Regions from separate parts of the Pseudalkalibacillus sp. JSM 102089 genome, predicted to be linked through region 2. Evidence: a T-box and tRNA genes for the amino acid it is inferred to sense, from the RefSeq annotation. Region 2 holds a T-box; the other holds one or more tRNA genes.
The links. A T-box is a leader RNA that pairs with one kind of tRNA and senses whether it is charged. The one in region 2 lies ahead of ABVF21_RS10975 (valine--tRNA ligase), so its partner is inferred to be a tRNA-Val.

Region 1 (4,208 bases), on a different contig from region 2:
CATCTTAAGTATTGTCAATCACTCAATTTAAAAGGTCGAGTCCTTGTAGGCAAAGAGGGTATTAATGGCACGGTTTCAGGAACCGTTGAGGATACTGAGCGCTACATGGACGAACTAAAAGCAGATGAACGCTTTCGTGATATGGTTTTCAAAATTGATGAAGCAGAAGGTCATGCTTTTAAAAAGATGCACGTACGTCCGCGCGAAGAAATCGTTTCACTAAAGCTTGAGGAAGATGTAAACCCGAAAGAAATAACCGGGAATTATCTTGAGCCAAAGGAATTTATGGAAGCATTAGAAGATGATGATGTAATTGTTATCGATGCACGAAATGACTATGAGTACGATATTGGTCATTTTCGCAATGCAATTCGTCCTGATATAAAGGCTTTTCGAGATCTTCCGGACTGGATTGAACAAAATCTTTCGGACCAAAAAGATAAGAAAGTATTAACTTATTGTACAGGTGGAATTCGCTGTGAGAAATTTTCTGGTTACTTAATGAAAAAAGGTTTTTCCGACGTTTCACAGCTTCATGGAGGAATTGTAACGTATGGTAAAGACCCGGAGGTACAGGGGAAATATTTTGATGGCAAGTGCTTTGTATTTGATGATCGTCTTGCTGTTAATGTAAACCGTACCGATGAAGATACAGTTGTAGGGAAATGCTACCATTGTGAGGATCCAGCAGATACTTATATCAATTGTGCTAATGTACAGTGTGACAAGCTTCATATCGTCTGTGATTCTTGCAAAGAGGAGTATAACCATTATTGTTCTTCTGCATGTGAAGAAGAAGTTCGTATGATCCAATCGTAACGCAGCGGCTAACGCTGCGTTTTTTCTTACATTGAAACAAGAGAGGAGGCGCGTTAAGATGTGCTTAATTGCTGTAGCTCAAAATGTTCATCCTACATACCCATTTATACTCGTAGCCAACCGAGATGAATTCTACGAGCGTCCAACAAAACCTGCGAACTATTGGAGAGATGTACCAGAACTACTTGCGGGGCGTGATTTAAAGGCTATGGGAACATGGCTAGGGGTTACAACAAACGGAAGAATTGCAGCCCTTACGAACTATCGAGAAGCGAATGAGCAGCCTAAAAGTCTATCAAGGGGTGATCTAACGGCCGATTACTTACGTGATCATCAATCCCCATTATCATACTTAGAAATGGTTCGACAAAAGAAAGATCAGTACAATGGATTTAATTTAATCATAGGAGATTTTAAGAGCCTTTATTATTATTCAAATCGGCAGGATCAAATTTCAAAACTAGAGAACGGTGTTCACGCTGTTAGTAATCACTTACTGAATACGAGCTGGCCAAAGGTTGAGCAGCTTAAAGAAGAATTGAAATACTATTTAAGTGCAGAAAAGAACCTCGATCAGAATCGTCTTTTTGAAATGCTTTCTCACGCTGAGCCTGCACCTGATCATCTATTACCACAGACAGGCGTGCCGATCGAATGGGAAAGGATGCTTTCACCTGTTTTTATTAAGTCGGATCATTACGGAACGAGGGCGCAAACTGTTATTATGGTTTCACAAAATGGAGAAGTTACTTTTGTTGAGAGGTCAGGAGAAGATCAGGAAAATTACTACCAATTTAATCTTGAAGAAGCATAATTGCGCTCCAAGTGAATAAATTATGTGTTACCTGTAACTTTTGCCAATAGATCGATGGTGAAAAAAGATTCGGGTTTAACAACAGAAAAATAGGGTAATGAGAGTTATTACTTATGAGGAGGGGTTTTTTTGAAAAGAAAGCGTCACTATGTTGAAGATCAGCTTTTGCGGGAATCAAGCGACATGAAAGAGTACCGAAAATATGATTCTGAAATGGTGACTAAAAAAAGACCAATACTCCGCCAAAATAAAAAGAAAAAACCACTTATTCAAACGCCAGTATAAGCAGGGGAGAGCGCTCCCTGCTTTTTCTATGTGAAAAATGGAGTGCTTAACTATGGGGATTATTTTTTTGTGAAAAAGGGTTGTGTTTTTTTCGAGTCGGTGATAAGATAAGTCTTGTCCTTGAAAAAACACATTAAAAAAAGTGTTGACGAGACAAAAGATGATATTGTATAATAATGAAGTCGCTGTTTAACGGAGGATTAGCTCAGCTGGGAGAGCATCTGCCTTACAAGCAGAGGGTCGGCGGTTCGAGCCCGTCATCCTCCACCATTTATTTTTGATGAGTTTCATTAAATTATGCCGGCCTAGCTCAATTGGTAGAGCAACTGACTTGTAATCAGTAGGTTGGGGGTTCAAGTCCTCTGGCCGGCACCACACATGCGGGTGTGGCGGAATTGGCAGACGCGCTAGACTTAGGATCTAGTGTCTTATGACGTGGGGGTTCAAGTCCCTTCACCCGCACCATAGAATATGCGCCCGTAGCTCAATTGGATAGAGCGTCTGACTACGGATCAGAAGGTTAGGGATTCGACTTCTCTCGGGCGCACCATATTGGGGCCTTAGCTCAGCTGGGAGAGCGCCTGCCTTGCACGCAGGAGGTCAGCGGTTCGATCCCGCTAGGCTCCACCATATATATATATTCATGTTTTCGGAGGAATACCCAAGTCTGGCTGAAGGGATCGGTCTTGAAAACCGACAGGGGCTTAGTCGCCCGCGGGGGTTCGAATCCCTCTTCCTCCTCCATCTTTGCGGGTGTAGTTTAGTGGTAAAACCTCAGCCTTCCAAGCTGATGTCGTGGGTTCGATCCCCATCACCCGCTCCATTTTGTTGGCCCGTTGGTCAAGCGGTTAAGACACCGCCCTTTCACGGCGGTATCACGGGTTCGATTCCCGTACGGGTCACCAACTAAATTTTCATAAACTTTATTGGCTTAAGCATACTCAAAGAGGTGCTTTTTTTGTTGTTTTCAATTCGGTACGTCTTATCAGAATACAGCATACAGTGACTGTATAAGAGAGGGGATGGACCGAATGTATTATGAAGAACATGAGCATATTGCTTATCATTATGACAACACAGATGCCTATCGTCAGCAACCGGTAGCTCCAACATCGAGCCCACCAGCATCACCGCCTCCTAGACCACAGTCAGCACAAGCTGGAACATTTGCTGTAGATCCAGGATCAATTAGAAGGTGTATGTATCGGTTTACTTATATTTGGATGAGGGGCGGCAATTCATTTTGGTTTTGGCCAGTATATGTAGGGCGTACTTCTGTTTCGGGGTTTCGCTGGACCGGTAGAAGGTGGGTATATACAGGCATAAGTCTGAGAAGAATTGATATGTTTACTTGTTAATAGATAGGGCGCTTACATGAAGCGCTCTTTTTTAAAGGCTCTTTTCGTAGACGTTGTTGCTATAGTAGGTGAATTTTCGCTTCAATCAAGGAAGTTTAGAGTTTAATTCAACAATTGTTTCGAAAGCAACAATTTTTATAAAAGGGACTTTTAAATGAAAAGCTTCTTTAACTTAGCCAAATGAAAATTAATGAAAAATCGTCTAAACATCTGGCTTTTTTGAGAAGATCATGCGAGAATAATACTAACTATTGATCTTCGAAAGTCAGGTGCACATAATGAAATTCCCTCTTTGGATGAGAAAGTTATTTGTAGCATTTGTTGCTGTTGTTACGCTTGGAACTGTGATTCCTACTGGATATCTAGCAGATGACAAAACAGAGGCATCAGAGAATTATCAAGAAGAAAACCATCTTCTTATTGAGTCGAGGGACGAGCCTGATAAGGCGATAGAGCCTGTTGTTGATCAGTATGATTGGCCCATCATAGCTCAGGACGCTTCTTCTTCTGAACTACTGACGCATTTTGTAAGCTATGCAAGCAATCAATCTGAGCAACTCGGGCTAACAAAATTCGGTGAAACGATCTCAACTCGAGTCGGTAACGAGTATCGAGATGCAATTGTACCTAAAATGACAGAAGCGATCGCTACCTCAGTGGAAAATCTGGATGAGGATACGTTAAGGTCACTTCGTTTGACGGACAACCCTTCTGGTGGATACGGAGAACGCATTCTTCATGTGTATAATGAACAGAGCGGGGAAGACTTATTGCGTTTCCATGTGAGAAGAGATCACCCCCCACAAGATGGCTATTGGTTTAATTTTCATTACCATGCAGCGAATGATGATTTTGAAGAACATTATGAAGTAGGTAAGATTTATTGGGATAAAAACACTCCGCCTAAGTGGCTCTCGTAAGAGAGGTGCGCG
Region 2 (4,208 bases):
AACATGGATTTCTTTGTAATCGAATGATTCGAACCAATGAAGGGAAAAGATTTATCCGAATAGAAAACGATTATATGACTGTACATGATCATGTAGAAGAAGCTTATCCATTGGAGAACGTTCCTGAAATGAAAGGATATTTACTTGCGACACTACTAAGTACCGGAGATCAGAAGGCTACTCTTACATCACATTTTCCTTATCGTAAGACGTTAGAGGATTTATCGTCTCTAAGATTAACTCATAAAGAACAATACTTGTTACTTGTTAACCTTATTCCAGAAGTGAAAAAGCGCCTGGATTTTGAGATATGTTATTCGCTTCCATTCATTCCATTTACTCACCATGTTTTAAAAGAGGTTTTAGGCCAAATCTACTTTGAATGTAGCGACGAACCACCTGTTTCTGCTTCCAAAGTTATCCTGAAAGAAGTTCATTCCTGGTATGCTCTTAAGAACTCCCCTCACTTTATAAAATGCTTTGAAGCGTTAGTGAATGGCGTGGAGGACGATATGAAACCCAGACTTATTCAGGTTATTTTTGCTCCATGGGAGTGGCAGGAATGTATTCAGGCATTGCAATCGAATATGAATGACCCTGATCAGGTCATGAAAGAGTTTATTGATAAGTGGGAAGCGAATAGAGATATGTTAAGGCTGCTTGAGCTCTCCCTTTCAGATAGGAGGATTTCCTTCTAATGAGCGATCCAGCACTCTTATTTCAATATGATTTATATCCTGAACGGGTTGTACAAATGGGGAAAATCACAAAGATCGAAACAGAGAGAGGCGCGTTTGCTTTAAAAAAAGCGCAGCTTAGTAAAGAACAGATGGATCGTATGCTTTATCTAGAGGAGCGGTTTAAACAGCTAAAATTCGAAGGATATGTACCACTTGTTCGAACAAAGTATGGGGATTCCTTCGTTTATCAAGGGGATCACATCGTTTATTTAACGCCTTGGGTAGATGAAAGGGAAACAAGTCCTGCTCAAAAAGATGAGCTTCTCGTTCATCACCTTGCTGAATTACATGGCTATACTGCTAAAGAGCAAGCTTTTTCTGAAGAAGTGATCAAACAGTCGTATCAGAAAATGGTTTTATTAAGAGAAAGTAGACAATTTGAAATGGAGAAATACGTAAGCCATATTGAAAAACGCATTTATCTTTCGCCATTTGAGCTTACCTTTGTATCACATTTTCATCAACTGATGAGGTATTGTGAGCTCGCGAAAAGAAGATTAGATGACTGGTATGAGCAAATTCTGGATGCAAAACGGTATCGAAGTGTTCTCTGTCACGGAAAATGCTCTCCTTCTCATTATGTATCAAGCGCGGGGAGAGGGTATTTTATTAATTTCGAGAAGTCAGTTAGCGATACTCCTATCAGGGATCTTGCTTATTTTATTCGCTCATCTATTCAACCTTTTCAATTCAATCCTGCTGCCACAACTGCTCATCTTGCCAGATATGAAGCCCAATTCTCTCTTAATGATGAGGAAAAGGAGCTACTTGCAAGCTATTTATATTTTCCAGAGTCGGTTTTTAATAGCGTGTTATTATTTAATGAAAACCGACAACAATGGCCACATATTAAGCATGTCCGCCTATTCACGAAAAAAATAGAAGTGATGAATGGGATAAATAAAGTTCTAGAAAACTTCTAGATCCATTCAAAGTAAAAGCACACTTCTAATGCAACAAGGATTATTAATATAAGTACATCTATAGATGTTGGAAAAAGGATTGTTCGGATCGTTTGAAACACAATAAACGGAGGTACGAACTGAGCGCAAATATCTCTGAACTTATATAACGAGGGTGGGATCTGAAAGCGATTCATTCCACCAAACCGTTTTTTCATATCAGGTATTCTCCTTTGTTTTCAGTTATTGTTACAAATAGACTATGTGTGAAGTTGAAATTGGGTGATTAAGGCGGGAGAGAACTGGCTAAGCTAAGAAAAAGGGCTCTTATGATCTTGACGATCTCGAATCAAAAAGGTAAACTTAATGATACAAATAGTCGACAGGCAAAGATAGGGAGTAGTAGAATGTGAACCCTTCAGAGAGAGAAGTCATTTGCTGAAAGATTTCTCAGGATCGTAGCATTCGAAGTCGCCCTTGAGCTGTTTCTCTGAACGAGTAGTAGGAGAATCCGGTAATCCCGTTATTCGAATGAAGCGTACAGCTAACGTTTATTTAGCTGTAAATAAAGGTGGTACCGCGAAAATACTTCTTTCGTCCTTTTCCTAAGGATGGAGGAAGTTTTTTTGTTGTTTAAAAAGCTTACACCTTCGTGGAAAGAGAACAAGGAAAGCCGCAGAAATGTCCTGAGACTTATTGAATGGAAAGGAAGAGTGACAATGGCGAATAAAGAGCTAACGATGCCGACGAAGTACGATCCAAAGGCAACAGAGCAGAAATGGTACCCGTATTGGGTAGATGGCAAATTTTTTGAGGCAACAGGTGATAAAGAAAAAGAACCTTATACAATTGTAATCCCCCCGCCGAACGTTACAGGTAAACTACACCTCGGGCATGCTTGGGATACAACGCTTCAAGATATTCTATCGCGTGTAAAGCGTATGCAGGGATATGATGTTCTCTGGCTTCCAGGAATGGACCATGCTGGGATTGCGACACAGGCAAAAGTTGAAGGAAAGCTCCGAGAAGAAGGTACCTCGCGCTATGACCTTGGCCGAGAGAAGTTCCTTGAGAAGTCTTGGGAATGGAAAGAAGAGTATGCGGATTTTATTCGTAGCCAGTGGGCGAAGCTTGGTCTTTCTCTAGATTATTCAAGAGAGCGTTTTACACTTGATAACGGTCTTTCTGATGCAGTACGTGAAGTATTTGTAAAGCTATATGAGAAGGGCTTAATTTATCGCGGTGAATATATTATCAACTGGGACCCACAAACAAAAACGGCCCTTTCTGATATTGAAGTTATTCACCAAGAAGTAACTGGTCACTTCTATCATATGCGCTATCCTCTTGCAGATGGCTCAGGACATATCGAAATTGCAACAACTCGTCCTGAAACAATGCTAGGTGACTCAGGTATTGCTGTTCATCCAAAAGATGAGCGCTACAAGCACCTAGTTGGTAAGAAAGCGATTTTGCCGCTTGTAGGGCGTGAAATTGAAATTGTTGCGGATGATTACGTTGATATGGAATTTGGATCAGGTGCTGTGAAAATCACTCCAGCTCACGATCCGAATGACTTCGAAATTGGTAACCGTCATAACCTTGAGCGCATTCTCGTAATGAATGAAGATGGGTCAATGAATGAGAGTGCCGGAGAGTACCAGGGCATGGACCGATTTGAATGCCGTAAGAAACTTGTGAAAGATTTACAGGATAAAGGAATTTTATTCAACATTGAAGAGCACGTTCATTCCGTAGGTCATTCTGAGCGAAGCGGTGCTGTTGTCGAACCTTATCTTTCAACACAGTGGTTTGTTAAAATGGGGCCTCTTGCTGAGCAGGCGATTGCTCTTCAGAAGTCAGACGACAAAGTGAACTTTGTACCTGAGCGATTTGAAAAAACGTATTTAAATTGGATTGAGAACATTCGTGACTGGTGTATTTCAAGACAGCTTTGGTGGGGGCATCGCATTCCCGCGTGGCATCATAAAGAAACTGGAGAGATCCACGTTGGACTTGAAGAGCCAGCCGATATTGAAAACTGGGAGCAAGACGTTGATGTTCTAGATACGTGGTTTAGTTCAGCGCTTTGGCCTTTTTCTACAATGGGATGGCCAAACGAAGACGCTGAAGACTTTAACCGTTTCTACCCAACAAACGTTCTAGTAACGGGTTATGACATTATTTATTTCTGGGTAGCTCGTATGATCTTCCAGGGTATTGAATTTACAGAGCAGCGCCCGTTTAACGACGTCCTCATTCATGGACTTGTACGTGATTCTGAAGGACGTAAGATGAGTAAATCGCTCGGTAACGGTGTCGATCCAATGGATGTTATTGAGAAGTACGGTGCTGATTCCCTTCGTTTCTTCCTATCCACTGGCTCATCACCAGGTCAGGATCTCCGTTTCTATTGGGAAAAGGTAGAGTCTACGTGGAACTTTGCTAATAAAATTTGGAACGCTTCTCGTTTTGCCTTAATGAATATGGATGGCATGACGTATGAGGAACTTGATTTAACAGGTGAAAAATCGACAGCTGATAAATGGATTTTAACTCGCTTAAA

Region 1: it has a tRNA-Val gene. The T-box ahead of ABVF21_RS10975 (valine--tRNA ligase) is inferred to sense a tRNA for this amino acid. The anticodon was not compared.

The regions. Positions count from the first base shown of each region.
Region 1 is NZ_JBEWYW010000001.1:333,582-337,789, reverse strand. It holds gene ABVF21_RS01585 (rhodanese-related sulfurtransferase) at 1-819, shown strand, start outside; gene ABVF21_RS01580 (NRDE family protein) at 878-1,633, shown strand; gene ABVF21_RS01575 (hypothetical protein) at 1,763-1,918, shown strand; tRNA gene ABVF21_RS01570 (tRNA-Val) at 2,113-2,188, shown strand; tRNA gene ABVF21_RS01565 (tRNA-Thr) at 2,218-2,293, shown strand; tRNA gene ABVF21_RS01560 (tRNA-Leu) at 2,299-2,383, shown strand; tRNA gene ABVF21_RS01555 (tRNA-Arg) at 2,392-2,468, shown strand; tRNA gene ABVF21_RS01550 (tRNA-Ala) at 2,473-2,548, shown strand; tRNA gene ABVF21_RS01545 (tRNA-Ser) at 2,570-2,662, shown strand; tRNA gene ABVF21_RS01540 (tRNA-Gly) at 2,668-2,741, shown strand; tRNA gene ABVF21_RS01535 (tRNA-Glu) at 2,749-2,823, shown strand; gene ABVF21_RS01530 (transporter) at 2,950-3,276, shown strand; gene ABVF21_RS01525 (YpjP family protein) at 3,555-4,196, shown strand.
Region 2 is NZ_JBEWYW010000004.1:71,112-75,319, forward strand. It holds gene ABVF21_RS10965 (hypothetical protein) at 1-698, shown strand, start outside; gene ABVF21_RS10970 (phosphotransferase) at 698-1,663, shown strand; T-box leader at 2,023-2,247, shown strand; gene ABVF21_RS10975 (valine--tRNA ligase) at 2,362-4,208, shown strand, end outside.